2 regions of the Sphingobacterium sp. UBA7249 genome follow, and region 2 is predicted to be linked to the other one. Evidence: riboswitches for the same ligand, from Rfam matches in the RefSeq annotation. Region 2 holds a riboswitch; the other holds the start of a gene.
What was found. Region 2 has a riboswitch for thiamine pyrophosphate ahead of thiM (hydroxyethylthiazole kinase). Riboswitches for the same ligand answer to the same signal wherever they lie in the genome.
Positions count from the first base shown of each region.

Region 1 (8,313 bases), on a different contig from region 2:
AGATCCTGTGATTCTGGGTGGTAATTTAGCCCCCTGTCTGTAAGCTGAGTTGCTTTCTCAGTCTGGTCATTCCAGTACTCAAGCGCTGCGTAGGCTAAAAAAAAGTCTTCATCCTTTGTATCTCTCTTATCGAGCTCATGAAAGAGCGTACGGGCTGAATCAATCTTGTCTGACCAGGTGTAAAGGCGCCCAAGAAAGATACTGATGTCGGTATAATCTGGAGCCTGTAGGAGTGCCTGTTTCGATAATTGAATGGCCTGCGGATAATCTTTTGAATCGAAGGCTACCTTGCGTGCTTTGGCGAAGAGATCATCAGCAGTGATTTTTGTCTCTTGGGCAATTGAAAATAAAGGTAATAAAGCGAGGGATAGTAATGGATAAATTACTTTTTTCATTCCAGATTGTATAGTTGACATATTAGCTTCCTAATATATAAACTAATATTAGGAATTATTGTTTTCAAATGCTTGTTTATAAAAGAATTTTCATCACAAATGCGGAGCTCCCTGCCTTTTAGGGAACTGTTTAAGCTTTATGTTTAGAAAGATAGCTTCGTAAAACGCCAGTTTAAAGTGTCCACTAGTGTCAATTGATTACAATCTACAGGAAGTTCGGCGGCTATTTTAAGTACCTGCATGGCCATCATGCTTCCGATAATCCCTGGCAATGGACCCAGTACACCATTTTTATCACAGTTAGGTACTTGTTCCGATGGCGGAGCAGTCGGAAATAAATCCAGTAGATTTTTGCTGCCATTGTAATTAAATACGGCCAATTGACCCTCAAATCCATATATACTCCCATACACCAAAGGCTTGTTGAGTCTTAAACAGGTTTCATTGAGGAGATAACGCGTTTCAAAATTGTCGCAACAATCCACAATGATATCATAGGGTCGCAAGATTTCTACTGCATTGCCAGCATCTATTTTTAGCTGTAAGGGCCGGAAATCAATTGTACTGTTATGCTGTTGCATAAAGTCAGCAGCACTGCTGACTTTGGTTTTATGGAGCTGCTTTTCGCTATGGATCACCTGCCTGTTGAGGTTATGGAGTTCAACCTGGTCAAAGTCAGCCAGAGCAAGCTTACCAATGCCAGCAGCGGCCAGATATTGCAATACGGGACTCCCCAGCCCGCCGGCTCCAACAATCAGTACGTTGGCATTCATAATTTTTCGCTGCCCCGAGACACCAATTTCTTCGATAAAGATTTGTCGGCTATAGCGTTCGAAAATAAGATCCTCTTTCATCCATTTAACGAATTAGTCCTGAATATGTACTTTCCCAATCTTTCATTACCGGGGAATAGCCCATTTTTCGGATTTGATTTTTTATTGTCTCCATATCCCGCTCGTCGCTGACTTCAAACTGTTCCAGCGCTTGTGGGTCGACGACATAACCCCCAGGATTTGTTTTGGAAGCTGCACTCATTGTGGTTACCCCGATGGGGATAATATGATCCCTAAAACTTTCATTTTCCCGGGTAGAAATGGAAATCTCGAGATTTTCATTCCATAAGCGGTAAGCGCAAATCAATTGCAGCAGATGTTTGTCCGAAAGATGAAAATTTGGTGCAACTGAACCTACAGCTGGACGCAGCCGAGGAAAGGAAATTGAATATCGGGTTTGCCAATAGTTTTTTTGCAAATAGGAAATGTGGGCCGCCGTGAAAAAGCTGTCTACACGCCAATCCTCCAATCCGAGTAATACCCCCAATCCAATTTTATGAATGCCTGCCTGCCCGATACGGTCGGGGGTGTCAAGTCGGTAATCAAAATTCGATTTCTTGCCTTTGGGATGGTATTTCTTGTATACCTCCCGATGATAAGTTTCCTGATAAACTAGCACTGCATAGACTCCTGCGGCCTGTAGCAATTGATATTCTACCTGATCTAAGGGCTGTACCTCAATGGAAATCTGTGAGAAATGTGGTTTTAACAGCGCAATGGCCTGGAGGAAATAATTAACTTCCACGGTCTTGTTTGCTTCACCACTGACCAATAGTACATGGTTGACTCCCATGGATTTAAGCGCCATCGCTTCGAGCAACAATTCAGTATTATTGAGTGTTTTGCGCCGAATCTTATTGTCCATGCTGAACCCACAGTAGGTACAGATATTCTGGCATTCATTGCTAAGGTAAAGCGGTGCGTAGAGCTGTATGGTCTTGCCAAACCGCCGCTGCGTGACCTGTTGTGTCTTGACGGCCATCTGCTCCAGATAGGGTGTTGCAGCAGGTGAAATAAGGGCGATGAAATCACTGAGTGTCAAATGCTCTTTGTTTAATGCCCGACGTACGTCCTGATCGGACGTCCCATAGATCTTTGTTTGGACTTCTTCCCAACTGTATTGGTCAAGTATCTCTTTAAAATCAGTCATGGTTTTTGGATCAATCGAATAAAAATGAAGTTAGCGGACTTGAACTGACTGCCCGTGAAGTAATGGGGCCCAAACCTGCTTCATAGGCCATGCGTCCAGCGATGACTGCTTGCTTAAAAGCCTCAGCCATGTGCACTGGATTATTGGAAATGGCAATTGCGGTATTGACCAATACTGCATCGGCACCAATTTCCATGGCTTTTGCAGCATCTGAAGGGGCACCAATTCCGGCATCTACGACCACCGGCACATTGCTTTCTTCGATAATGATTTCCAGAAAATCCAATGTACGAAGCCCTTTGTTGCTACCGATCGGTGCCCCCAGAGGCATGACAACTGCAGTACCTGCGTTTTCCAGGCGTTTACAAAGTACGGGGTCAGCATGAACATAAGGCATGACCACAAAATCCAGTTTTGCAAGTGCCTCTGTCGCACGTAAAGTTTCAATTGGGTCGGGCAACAGATAACGAGGGTCAGGGTGAATTTCAAGTTTTACCCAGTTTGTTTCCAGGGCTTCCCTGGCCAGTTGAGCCGCTAAAACAGCTTCCGCCGCTGTTCTGGCACCCGAAGTATTGGGAAGCAAGTCTATTTTTGTTAAGTTGAGTACAGCAGTTAATTCGTCATCCGCCGCGAGCTGATCGATACGCTTAAGTGCAACGGTAACGAGCTGTGAGCCGGAAGCACTAACGGCGGTGCTCATTTCGTTCAAATTACCGAATTTGCCCGTTCCCATAAATAACCTGGATTCAAAGCTGCGATTTGCTATTTGTAATGTGCTCATGGTAAAAGATTTTTAATGGATGAAATAATGTTCGGTGTTTGAGTGACCAATCCTGATACTGCGACACCATAAACTCCTATCTGTGTTAAATGTTGGATATCTTCGAGACTGCTGATCCCGCCAATAGCGAATATCGGAACAGGAGGAAGCTCCTGCCTCCGGATTTCCTGGATGATATTTTCATATCCAGCTATACCCAACAGTGGACTGAGTTTTTGTTTTGTATACGTGTGCTTAAAAGGACCGAGTCCTATATAATCACATTTTTCTACTATTCGACGTTGTACATCTTCCAAGCTATTTGCTGTCCCACCTATAACTTTCGATGGTCCTAATAACTGGCGGGCCTCAGCTATACCGCAATCCGTTAAGCCTAGGTGTACGCCATCGACATCCAGTTCCTTGGCTAGTTTTACATGATCATTGATAATGCATTTTGCACCAAACTGTTGGCAAATATGTAATATTTGACTCGCAAGTAATGAAAACTCCGGTTCTTCCGCTTGTTTCCATCGGATCTGAATCCAGGTGGCACCGGCGTCCAATGCTTTAAGGATATTGTTCTTTTGGTCTGTCAGTGTCAGTCCCTGGGAGATATATTGTAATTTTTCGAGCATAGCTGTTTGCATGTTTTAAATTGTTGAATAGGGTCAGTATCCTGCCAGAGGGCGCCTAATAAGGCAATTCCATCGGCTCCCGCTTGGATGGGAAGTAGACAATTTGCGGTTGTTATTCCTCCCAACCCAATTAAGCGGACATCCAAATTGGTCCGCAAGGGAAGTTGATTCAAAAGGGCATTTTCTTGTCCATAACCTGCTTTAGAAATGCTTGGAAATAATGGACTTAAAAAGGCGTAATTCCATCTTTTATCCAAGGCATTGAACTGATTGATGTGATGGACCGAAGTCGAATAAATGTTCCCGAAATGCTGCCTGTTGAATGGGTCGCTTTGCCGAAGATGCGCATTGAAATGAATTCTGTTTATATGAAGTGCGTCAGACAGCCACGGATGGGAGTGGAGAACCAATCGATCATGGTATGTCGCATCTATGGATGCGACATACTGATACATTTGCTCATCCGTAAAATGATATTTGCGTAGATGCAGGAGATCAAGCCCATGTGCAAAGAGATGATGGATGATATTCATTTCTGAGGCAACTTCCTCCGCTGCTGTCAACGCAATAATCATAAGTAGATTTCCTTTCCTTGAGCGATGAATTCCTGCGATTTTTCCAACATGCCCTGTGCGGCAGTATCCCGGATTTCTTGTGTAATTTTCATGGAGCAGAATTTTGGCCCGCACATCGAGCAGAAATGGGCTACTTTGGCGGCATCCGCGGGTAGCGTTTCGTCATGGTATTCACGGGCAGTATCTGGATCAAGGGATAGGTTGAACTGATCCTCCCATCGGAATTCAAATCTGGCCTTGCTCAGAGCGTTATCACGGTACTGTGCCCCGGGGTGCCCTTTAGCGAGATCTGCAGCATGTGCCGCCAGTTTGTAGGTAATAACACCATCTTTTACATCTTTTTTGTTGGGCAGTCCAAGATGTTCTTTTGGAGTTACATAGCATAGCATGGCACAGCCATACCAGCCGATCATTGCCGCGCCAATAGCTGAGGTAATGTGGTCATATCCCGGTGCGATATCTGTGGTAAGCGGACCTAAGGTGTAAAATGGAGCTTCGTCACAACATTCCAGCTGTTTTTCCATGTTCTCTTTGATAAGTTGCATAGGAACGTGCCCCGGCCCCTCGATCATCACCTGTACATCATGTTTCCAGGCGATCTTTGTCAACTCACCCAAGGTTTCAAGTTCCGCAAATTGTGCAGCGTCATTGGCATCTGCAATAGCGCCTGGGCGCAAGCCATCACCAAGCGAGAAAGCAACATCATACTGCTTCATGATGTGGCAGATCTCTTCAAAATGGGTATACAGAAAGTTTTCCTGATGATGAAAGAGACACCATTTTGCCATAATCGATCCCCCTCTTGAGACGATACCAGTTACGCGCTTTGCCGTTAAATGAATATAGCGCAGTAGGACACCGGCATGGATAGTGAAATAAGATACACCCTGTTCAGCCTGCTCAATCAAGGTATCCCGAAAAATTTCCCAGGTAAGATCTTCGGCGACGCCTTTCACTTTTTCAAGCGCCTGATAGATTGGAACAGTGCCTATCGGTACCGGTGAGTTGCGGATAATCCATTCGCGGGTTTCGTGGATATTTTTGCCTGTAGACAGGTCCATGATGGTATCGGCACCCCAACGGCAGGCCCAGACTGCTTTTTCTACCTCTTCTTCAATGCTGGAGCTGACCGCACTATTGCCGATGTTGGCATTGATTTTTACCAGAAAATTACGACCAATAATCATTGGTTCACTCTCCGGATGATTGATATTGTTGGGGATGATTGCCCTACCGGCAGCGATTTCCTCACGGACAAACTCGGGTGTAATATATTTTCCGGTTGTTCGGGCGCCAAAGTTCTCCCCCGGATGCTGATGATCCATACCGGGTGTACTGTCGGCGAGTTGCTCGATACGTTGGTTTTCACGAATGGCAACATATTCCATCTCTGGCGTAATGATTCCTTTTCTGGCATAATGCAATTGCGTCACATTTTTTCCCTGCGCCGCAACCTTGGGTTTATGGCTGTAGGTAAAACGAAGTTCGTCCAATGTTTTATCCGCCAGACGCTCTTGTCCATATGTCGAGCTGATACCTTCCAGCTGCTGTACATCCTCGCGGTCCAGGATCCATTGTTCGCGAAGACGCGGAAGTCCCTTACGAATGTCAATTTCCTGTGTCCCGTCTGTATAAGGCCCTGAGGTATCATATATGGTGATAGGTGGATTCATTTCGATTTGTCCATTGCTCAATTTGGTGGGACTCAATGAAATCTGGCGCATGGCGACCTGGATAGGATAAAGCGTTCCTGGAACAAAAACCTTAATGGAATTTGGAAAAGCTGTCTGTGTGATTTTTTCTGATGTCATGTTAATGAGGAATTAGGTATATTGAATTGAATATGTTGCTATGAGTTTAACCACCTTGTGTAGCAGTGATGAGCAGGAGTTGGTCATTAGATTGTAAGTAGGTTTTGGACCAGTCATTTTTGGGAATAACCTGGTTGTTGAGCGCTACGGCGACACCTTGTGTTTTACCGGAAAGCTCAGCCTGTAAAAGATCGGCTAACGAGTTTGGTGCGGGGTCGAAAAATCGGATTTGATGATTGATTGTAAGTTCCATTCCTTTTTATTTTTTGTAAAACTTTAGGAATGGCCACAACAATATACAGTAATGTATTTGAAAGACGGCTTACTTTTCCCTACGCCAGTATGATCTGGATCAGGTTATAAGGGTAAAATCTCAGCCTGCAAATGCAGACACCCCTAAAGTTGGAACTAATATAGGACTATTTTGATGAAAAATCCAAAACATTAGCTTTAATTTTAAATACTTCGCCTAACACGACAGTACAGTTTACTATCTTGGAAATAATTAATATATTCGTTTTTGAATCGACTAAAACAATTTAACACCTTTTGTAATCTTGTTGAATTCATCGATGATTGCTCAGGATATGCATTCAATTCTATTGTGGGAGATACAAAAGGTCGATATGTATAAACTAAATATGCGAAAAATTTTACTGATGACAATGCTGGGTATGGGCACAGCCCTATATGCACAGCAGAAAAAAGAATGTCTCCCCGTTGCCCTCAGCTGTGAGCATCTCGCAAATCCAATGGGCGTAGATAAACTAAATCCTCGCCTAAGCTGGCAACTCGATGATAAACGACAGGGAGCAAAGCAATCTGCTTATCAAATTATGGTAGACACGGATTCAATGGCATTGGTGAAAAATAAACCCAGTAGCTGGAATAGTGGAAAGCAGTCAAATTCTATTATGTTGGTCCACTACAATGGGACGGTACTGAAACCGCAGACAAAGTATTTTTGGAAAGTCCTGGTCTGGGACAAAGACGGACATCCAAGTACGTCAACCATTGCCTCATTCGAAACAGGTATGATGGGGATAGAGAACTGGAAAGGGAAATGGATCAGTGATAACCACAATATCCATGAACAGGCGGCTCCCTATTTTAGAAGAGCTTTTAAAACAAGCAAAGCAATCAAGTCGGCCCGTGCTTACATCGCGGTAGCGGGACTCTATGAACTATCGGTAAATGGCAAAAAAATCGGCGACCACAGGCTGGATCCAATGTATACCCGATTTGATAAACGTACTTTATATGTGGTGGAAGACGTTACCCGGCAACTTCAACAGGGAGACAATGTACTCGCTATCGTCTTGGGAAATGGCTGGTATAATCATCAGCCTCTGGCTGTATGGAATTTCGACAAAGCGCCCTGGCGGGATCGTCCAACATTTTGTTTGGACCTGCGCATTGTCTATCAGGATGGCAGTGAGGAAACAATAAGTTCGGATCAAACCTGGAAGACTGCTGCAGGACCTATTCGCTACAACAATATCTATACGGGCGAACATTACGATGCGCGTCTGGAGGTACCGGGTTGGGATACCCCAACCTTTGACGATGCACAGTGGCATACCGTTCAGTATCGGAATCCTCCCTCCGTAAATATTGTCTCCCAGCAGACCGTGCCCATACGCCTGGTGAAATCCTACGACCCAAAATCAATAAAAAAGATTGATGACAGCACCTATGTCTTTGATATGGGGCAGAATATGGCCGGTGTGACAAAGGTCAAGATGCGGGGGAAAGCCGGGACTGTGATCAAGATCAAACATGGCGAACGATTGCATGCAAATGGACGCTTGGATCAGTCCAATATAGATGTTTATTATCGTGGGAATAAAGAGCTGGAACCCTTTCAAACCGATATCTTGACACTGAGCGGTAAGAAAGAGGATGAATTTATGGCAAAGTTTGGCTATAAAGGATTCCGCTACGTCGAAGTGAGCAGCAGTGAGCCGATCGTGCTGGATAAGTCGGCTGTTACGGCCTATTTTATGCATAGCGATGTGCGTCCTATTGGCCAGCTGACAACCTCCTCTGCGTTGATCAATGGATTATGGAAAGCAACCAATAATGCCTACTTATCCAATTTGATGGGGTATCCCACCGATTGTCCACAGCGGGAGAAAAATGGCTGGACTG
Region 1 is NZ_DKST01000015.1:334,247-342,559, forward strand. It holds gene B4A24_RS12135 (YaiO family outer membrane beta-barrel protein) at 1-395, opposite strand, end outside; gene B4A24_RS12140 (HesA/MoeB/ThiF family protein) at 539-1,249, opposite strand; gene thiH (2-iminoacetate synthase ThiH) at 1,254-2,378, opposite strand; gene B4A24_RS12150 (thiazole synthase) at 2,389-3,159, opposite strand; gene thiE (thiamine phosphate synthase) at 3,156-3,776, opposite strand; gene B4A24_RS12160 (thiamine phosphate synthase) at 3,740-4,351, opposite strand; gene thiC (phosphomethylpyrimidine synthase ThiC) at 4,348-6,162, opposite strand; gene thiS (sulfur carrier protein ThiS) at 6,209-6,415, opposite strand; TPP riboswitch at 6,475-6,570, opposite strand; gene B4A24_RS12175 (alpha-L-rhamnosidase) at 6,804-8,313, shown strand, end outside.
Region 1: another riboswitch for thiamine pyrophosphate. It lies ahead of thiS (sulfur carrier protein ThiS); the one in region 2 lies ahead of thiM (hydroxyethylthiazole kinase).

Region 2 (8,313 bases):
GCATCCTTTTTTAAGGAGTGCAATACCTGCTTCCTCCATCGCTGGAACGTTGTCTATGGTTTTTCCTACAAGTACACTGACCTCATCCAGATTGGGGGTGATCACTGTTGTTTGTGGGAAAAGTAGGTCCACGCAAGCCTGTATCGTATCGTCATGAATTAATTTATGGCCACTTGTAGCTACCATTACAGGGTCAAATACAATTGTTCCACGGTAGTCTTTCAGGTAGTTGCTGATGAGTTCGACGAGTTCAATGTTGTGAACCATCCCGATTTTGATCGCATCCGGATAAATATCGTCGAAGATTGCATCCAGCTGCTCTCGGACTGCTTGAGTAGGTATTTCGTAAATATTGCGTACTCCCTGTGTATTTTGTACTGGTAAAGCTGTCAAGACGTTCATTGCATAGCATCCCAGGGCCGATATGGTTTTCGTATCCGCCTGGATGCCAGCTCCGCCGCTACCATCAAATCCCGCTATGCTCAGTACAGTGGGTACAGTGTATTTTTTTGTTATGTTCATGTTAATAATTCCTTTAATTGGGCACTACGTTCCCTTGGATCTTTACTTTTGCAGATCGCTGATACGACAGCAATTGAATTTGCTCCTGCTTGCCACGTACTTTCGATCGTATCCAGGTCCATGCGTCCAATGGCGATCAGGGGTTTTTCGGTTAAATTCCGTACCTGGCACAATCCGCTGATTCCCCATTCTGTAATGGTATCTGTTTTTGTTTTCGTTGCAAAAATGGGGCTCACACCAAGCTGATCTACCGCCCGCATCTGTTCACTGTCCAGTTGTGCAAGATTTTCAAGTGACCAGCCAATTTGAATCTGCTGTCCATATTTCTCCCGTATTTCCAAAGGTCGACAATCATTCTGTCCAACATGTACACCCCAAGCTTCAATTTCGAGCGCTATACCAACGGCATCATTGATGATCAATGGGATCCCATAGTGGTCGGTGATTCGCTTTAGCTTCTTCGCTTTTTCTAGAAATCGCGCCGGAGTTTCGTTTTTCTCACGCAACTGAACAATATCCACACAGCCGTGGATGGCTTCCTCAGCAACATGAAGCCAGGATTGTGGGTAGCAATCCTGTTCAGAAATAACTAGATACAGTGGATAAGGAAACAAGGGATTAATTGCCATATTGTTTAATGTTGAGATCAGTTTTGATGCGATCAGCATTCAGCTGATAGAGCTCATCATAGATATTCACCTGTAGGGAACCAGGCCCCAAGGACTTGGCCGCTGCCAGTTGACCCGCGAGACTCAAAAGGGCGACTCCGGCTGTTGCTGCTTCAAATGGTTGGTCTGCAACACCTAAAAATGCGCCGATCAGTGCAGTTGAACTACAGCCCAGTCCTGTCACCTGGGTCATCATCGGATGCCCATTGTGTACTTCGACTGTATATTGTTCAGATAGGATATAATCTACCTTTCCGGAGATGCAGATGATTGATCCCACTTGTTCCTGCAGTGCTTGGCCATATCCAACAGCAGCTTTACTGTCTGCGGTGCTGTCGACACCTTTGGTATTGACTTGGTTGAAATTGTAAAGGCTCATGATTTCCGAAGCATTGCCTCGTATGACCGTTGGCTTTAATTCCAGCAGATTTGCTAACAGATCATTGCGAAAAGCCGATATACCAGCTCCTACAGGATCTAATACCCAGGGGCGGCCAATGTTATTGGCATGTTCAGCTGCGACAAGCATGGACTCGGCGGTGAGTTCACTCAATGTACCAATATTAAGAACCAGCGACTGGGCAAGGTCTACCACCTCGCGTACTTCTGATGGACTATGTACCATGACAGGGGAGGCGCCGAGGGCAAGTAGTGCATTGGCAGTACTGTTCATGACAACCAGATTCGTGATATTATGTACAAGCGGTTTTTGTTGTTTGACCTGTGTTAACAGGTTGATAATTACATCTTCCATTTCTTTTTGATCGCTATGTTTGTAGGTGGCTTTGTCGGGAAGAAATGAGACAGATAGGCTGTCAGGTATATCGCAATATACATAAGCGGTTGCTTTTCCCTACGCCGGTATAAACCGGATCAGGTTCGAAGGGACTATCTCAATTCTATACAGAATACCCCCAAAGCCATATCAAATTTAGGCAAAAAAAAGGACTTTTTATAGGTGCTTTATTACATAATCTCGGAATAGTAAAATAAGCTATTAACCAATAGGCCCGTGTAAGAACGCATTCTCGATCCAATCAACTGAGGAGAAAATAGACCATGTGCATGCACAGTGAAACGATGTGCCAGAGATGATTAAAGGGCGGCAGGTCTTTTGCTAAAAAATTGTATTGCTCTCAACGCTGCATTCGGTGTACTTAGGATAGCATCCTATTTTTCAAGTGGTAATTCCATATAGTCGGAAGGGATATAGGTAACGCGTGCAAAATTTTTTGTCAGGAGTTCTGTGTCAAGAACCTTTCCGCCCTGAAATTTTAGGAACTTTTCCCGCCAGATTTCATTTTTCCGGTAAAATTGATCTCCTATTTTAAGGAATTGATGTTCTTTTTCAAAAACATGGTAAGCGAAATCGAGTTCCTTATTGACGCGTAATTCACCTTCAAGACATTTTTCAGTAAACCAGAGGTTGATCTGAAATGTATAGTCCGTGTTGTTGGTGAATTGATAGTCACGATAGTTATAAAATACCGTCGCACCGCTTCCGAAGGGCAGCACACGGCCATCGTCAGGAAAAGGGTCAAACGAATGATGATAGCGCTCTGTAACTGTCAGGGGGCTATGGATAACAAGCCAATGGATTAGGTTGGAGATCTGGCAGATTCCACCGCCAATACCTGCCCGCGCTTCACCGAAAGACAATTCCATCCCCGGAAGATAACCTTTCTTTTGTGTGGGCTGGCCGACCAGTTTACAGAAAGAAAACGTTTCACCCGGGCGGATCAGAACACCATTGATTTGCTTTGCCGCGATCTTTAGGTTGGTCACTTTGTTGATTTGCAGCTGCATATTGTTTTCTCCTAGCTTCTTTAATAAAACAGACTGGTGCTTTTTTATGCGGTACTGCAACGCTGTTGTAGACTTGGTTTTTGTATAGTTTTTATTGTCCAGCAACCAAATGGCCTTTCTTTGTATTCTTCTTGCCCAGACAGCAAGAAAATACAGCAAAGGGTGACGTTGACTTATTAATTTCCGTTTTTTCACTAATGACGAATAACTGTTTATTGCGTTGAAGAAAAGTTGGTCATAGGACAATGATTTACTTTTATTTCAGTTCGCGAGTTTTAATTATTAAGAATTGGATTAACTTTTCTTTGTATTGTTTTAGAAGTGATTTTATTCTGTTTGTCAAATACAGTGCTCTCATATTGGTAGTCGCCCAGTTCTTTTGAGACTATTTTCATTTCCAATGTACCATCACGATAAAATAGGTAGGTAGTTTCGTTGCCTTGTACAGCTATTTTGGTTTCAGCAGTGAGCTTACCCGCTGCGTCAAATTCCTGCCACGAAGAGAAATCGCTTGCTTTTGGATCATCATAGTAATACAGTCTACGGTTTTCGATGGCATTATTTAGCCCCGAAACTTCTTCAATAAGCTGACCATTTTCATTGTAACGGTGGTCGATCCAATTCATCCGTTGGTAAGCGAAATGAATGGATTCCTCTCGGACCAGTTGATATTGATTATTTAAATGATAGATGGATACGCTTTGTCGTTCGGCATCGCTAATGAGAATAGTATGCGGTAGGTATTGGTAAATTGTACTGTATGTCCATTTGCTGTTGTGAAGCTGCTGTATCGAATCGATTAATCCCCATTTGTTGTAAAAATATTTGGTGTAATAGTTGACTCCATTAGATAAATTGTTGGTTGATAGCTCTTTGCCTTTCTGATAAACAATCGTCATAATGCCGTTGGGTTTTTCGGGGTTCTCCGCTGTAAAAGTCTGCGAAATGTAGGTTCCGTCATATCTGCCTTTTTTCTGATTGGAGTAGATCGGAAGACTAGATCGGGAAATGATGGCCTTCGCATATTGTTTGGAAGGTTTAAACGGAATAGCAGCTATGGAATCGAAGAATAGTTTTGCGTCATATTTAAGTGCTTTTTGAGATGCACTTGTCTCCTTATTGTCCGTCAATATTAGCTTTGCGGCCTGGAGATAGCTTTGGCTACCATAGATCACTTTTGGTCGGCTTTGACCATCAAATAGTATCATGGCATTTCTTTGCTTTAGTTTGGGTACATCCACTGTCCATTTACTTTTGTTGACCACAAAAGTAAGTAGTTGGGCATCTGTCTTTGTAACCAGGAGTTTAGTCGTGCTATAGGGAACTTGTCGAATAATTTCATTAGCCTTTTGATCGTGAAGGCGCATCATAAAATCCGTTGATTTATCAGATCCATTGATAACGAAGAGTATGGCTTGGGTAGGTGCTGCGATTTCCATTGATTTTTTTTCCTGCGGTTTTGCTGGGAGCACACAGGTCAGCAATACCAATAGCTGGAAAATCACATGATGCAAAACTGTTGATTTCGAAGGACAGCTCATTTTGACCGGGAAAGACGAGTTGTGCTGACTTTTAGTGTAACACTTCTCTTAGGAATAATAAAGTATGCTCCCAGGCACGTTTGGCCATGACAGGATTATATTCTGGTGATTCCGGATTGGTAAAGGTATGGCCAGAATTGGCATAGGTAATGATCTGCCAGTCCGCTTTTCCTTCATTAAGTTCCTTAATCAATCCATCATAATCTTCTTTTGATACACTTTTGTCAGCTGCGGGATGTTCAACCAATACTTTCACACCGATCGCAGTATTGGGTCTGTCGGGTGATTTGGAGAGCCCACCATGAATACTGATCACAGCTGCAACGGGTAAACCAGCGCGCGCTGTTTCGAGAGCTCCTGTTCCACCGAAACAATAACCAATTACTGCAATTTTTTTAGGATCTGCTCCAGTCTTCTTCAATTGTTCCAGAGCAGCTGCAATCCGCTGCTGATAGGCTTTGTAGTCTGCTTTGTAATGGGCCGAAATTTTCGAGGCAGCGGTATTGTCCGCTGGAATATTTCCTTCTCCATAGATATCGGCAATGAACGCAATGTAGCCCGCTTTTTCAAGTTGCAAAGCGGCTTGTTTCGCCTCATTATCTATGCCTTTCCAAGCAGGTAAAATAAGGACCGCAGGCCCTTTTTTATCTGCATTGGACGTGACGAGCCCATTCAATTGTTGTGTTCCGTCGTTATAGGATACCTGTTTTAACTCCTGTGATTTCATGCTCATGGTAACAATAGTCAATAGAAAAAATGTTAAAGCTGTTTTCATCTGTTCCTGTTTTATTCGACAGATGTTGTTCGCGATTAAATGAAGTTTTAACTTCCGCCAATTCATCTGCTATTCGATTTGATTAAACCATTTGTTTATGATTGTCCTTTAAGGTAACTGCCTTGTGTGAGGTAGGGGCCTTAATATGTTTATTAACCCTTATAAACTCAGGATTGTTTTATAGATTCAATAATTCCGATCACATCCAATTGTCCCAAACCTTTTTCATGTGCTGCCTGGTAGGTGTCAAGAAGGGTTCCGAGTAACGGATAAGCTGCACCCGCCTTTTGGGCCAATCGAATATCTTTTAACATCAGGTCCAGCGCAAATGCTGCGCTATAATTTCCTTCGATGAGCAACGGTGTTTTTACTTTTGTTGCTCCGCTACCACTGGCGCTATCGTTGATAATCTCTAGCATTTCACTGCGTTCAATCCCCAATTGATCGGAGAATAAGATAGTTTCGGCTAACCCCTGATAGATGATTGATAGAAAGTAATTGATGGCAAGTTTTGCAGCAATACCTTTGCCATTTTCACCAAGATGTTTAATGGATTTTCCCATCTTTTCTAGGTAAGGTCTGGCACGCTCAAGGTCTGATTGTTCTCCACCCACCATAATGATCAGTGTACCTTCTGCGGCAGGCTTGGTACTTCCGGCCACAGGTGCATCCAGAAAAGTGGCCCCTTTTTCTTCTAGCTTTCGGGCAATATCAATACTTGCATCCTGTGAAATGGTACTCATATCCACAAATAATTTTCCGCTGATAGGCTGTTCAAGAATTTTACCATAAACCTCCTGAACTGCAGTATCGTTGGTCAACATCGTAAACACAATAGCATTGGCATTGACCAGATCAGAGACTTTTTCGTAAACAGCTGATTGCGCTTCGAAATCTGTTGTTTTTGTTATAGTTCTGTTATAAACGGAAAGAGGGAAACCTGCTTTTTCTAGGTTTTTTGCCATGGGGTGGCCCATATTTCCCAATCCGATAAATCCTACGTTTTCTGTTCTCATATTAAATTAAATGGTGTGAATCGAGTATTCTCTTACCAATAAAGATACAAATGTTTTTGGATTCATATGGCTCAAAGCAGTAATAGGACTTTGCAGCTTTGAGATCCGCCCGATCGGCCACGATATTCGCTGGTATAATGCGATTTTGGATCTAGATCAATACTCTGATTTCATTCCTGAGCAGTACAATTTTATCTTCATTCTCCAATTTTTTTAAGATCCGCGAGACCACCACACGTGAGGTGGTCAGATCGGATGCAATATCTTGATGAGTGAGGGTAAGAATCCGGTTGTTGGTAAGGTTTACTTTGGCTTTCAGGTAATTTAGGATACGTTCTTCCGTATTGGAGAATGCCAGATTATCTACCGCCTGGAGCATCTCATTCATCCGGCTGGCATAACTTGATATAATGAAATTCCGCCAGGAAGGATATTTTTCCATCCAGTTATTGACCTGTTCATTAGGGATCATCGCTACGGTAGTATCTTTTTCCGCCCACGCACGGATTTCACTTTTTTTATTACCCATACAACAGGCAATGGACATGGTGCAAGTCTGTCCTTGCTCAAGATAGTATAGCAGGAGTTCACCTTTCGTTTCATCCTCCCGAACCACTTTGATCGCACCTTCTAGCAGTAGGGGCATGGCTCTGATATATTGATCAGTATCAATAATCAGATCACCTTCATGGAATGTTCTGATTCGCGCAGTCTGTGTGATTTCTTCAATTAATGCAGGTTCAAGAACGCCCGCGTAAGCTTGCTCAATGGACAACATAGTTTTTTATTAATACTTAAATATAGCCATTTCGACCTTATTCTTTGCTGTAGTAATAAAGGCAACCTTAGGTAGATATCCGGATAAAAAACAGAAATAAAAGAATATGCTGACTTATTCAAAGAAGACAAAATTTTATTTTGTCTTCTTTTCGTATATTTCCATTGAAACCATATTTTTATTGTATTTCTATTAACGAGCTGATTTTTGATTTGCTGTTTTGATCTTAAAATCACGCTTAATCTATGGAAGTGTAAAATTCGAAGTGAATATAAATGGACTGATTATAGTTATGCTCATGTTAAAATTAGTTAAAAAGACAATCAATTCCTAATTTTGCGGCACAAAAAACAAAACAATCACATCTAACATGAAAAAGTCTTTACTTTTTTTTGCACTTGTTTTTGCTAGCTATGGATCAATTCATGCACAAACGGCAAATACTAGTTCGATTTCAGGAGTTGTTAAGGAGGCTGCTGGACAAACAGTTAAAGGAGCAACCATTAAAATCACCCACATCCCAAGTGGACAGGTAGTAAGCGGTTCTGCCGATGCTCAAGGAAAATTTCAAATTTCAAATCTTCAAGAGGGTGGTCCCTACAAAGTGGAAGTGACCTACATTGGTGAAAAACCAGTTGTCATTGAAAACATCATGTTGAAATCGGGCGAATCGTTGAATATAAATCCGACTTTTTCGGAAGAATCTTCAACGAATTTAGATGAGGTTGTTATTGTTGGGCATGGTGTTATTGATATCGCTGTGGGTAGAAAAACACCGATTGCAGTATCAACAATCCACAAAAAGGATTTAGAAGAAAAAGTAGGGGCACAGGATATTACTTCAGCTTTGGCCAATACACCGTCTGTTTATATTACTGGCCAGGCAAAAGGTTTTGGTGAGTCGTCTATGACTACACGTGGTTTTGACCAATCTAATACCGCATTTTTATTGAATGGTCAACCGATCAATGGCATGGATAATGGGAGTGTTTACTGGTCAAACTGGTCTGGGCTTACTGATATTGCCTCATTGGTGCAAATTCAACGTGGTTTGGGCGCTTCCAAATTAGCGATCTCGTCTGTTGGGGGGACTGTAAACTATGTAACGCAATCTACTTCAATGAAAGAAGGTGGCTTTGTAAGGACAACTGTCGGTAATGACATGTTTATGAAAGCCACTGTCGGTTATAATACTGGCCTCATGAAA
Region 2 is NZ_DKST01000004.1:194,757-203,069, forward strand. It holds gene thiD (bifunctional hydroxymethylpyrimidine kinase/phosphomethylpyrimidine kinase) at 1-522, opposite strand, end outside; gene thiE (thiamine phosphate synthase) at 519-1,151, opposite strand; gene thiM (hydroxyethylthiazole kinase) at 1,141-1,944, opposite strand; TPP riboswitch at 2,024-2,116, opposite strand; gene B4A24_RS03345 (VanW family protein) at 2,361-3,191, opposite strand; gene B4A24_RS03350 (hypothetical protein) at 3,272-4,435, opposite strand; gene B4A24_RS03355 (dienelactone hydrolase family protein) at 4,569-5,312, opposite strand; gene B4A24_RS03360 (NAD(P)-dependent oxidoreductase) at 5,480-6,328, opposite strand; gene B4A24_RS03365 (Crp/Fnr family transcriptional regulator) at 6,480-7,106, opposite strand; gene B4A24_RS03370 (TonB-dependent receptor) at 7,477-8,313, shown strand, end outside.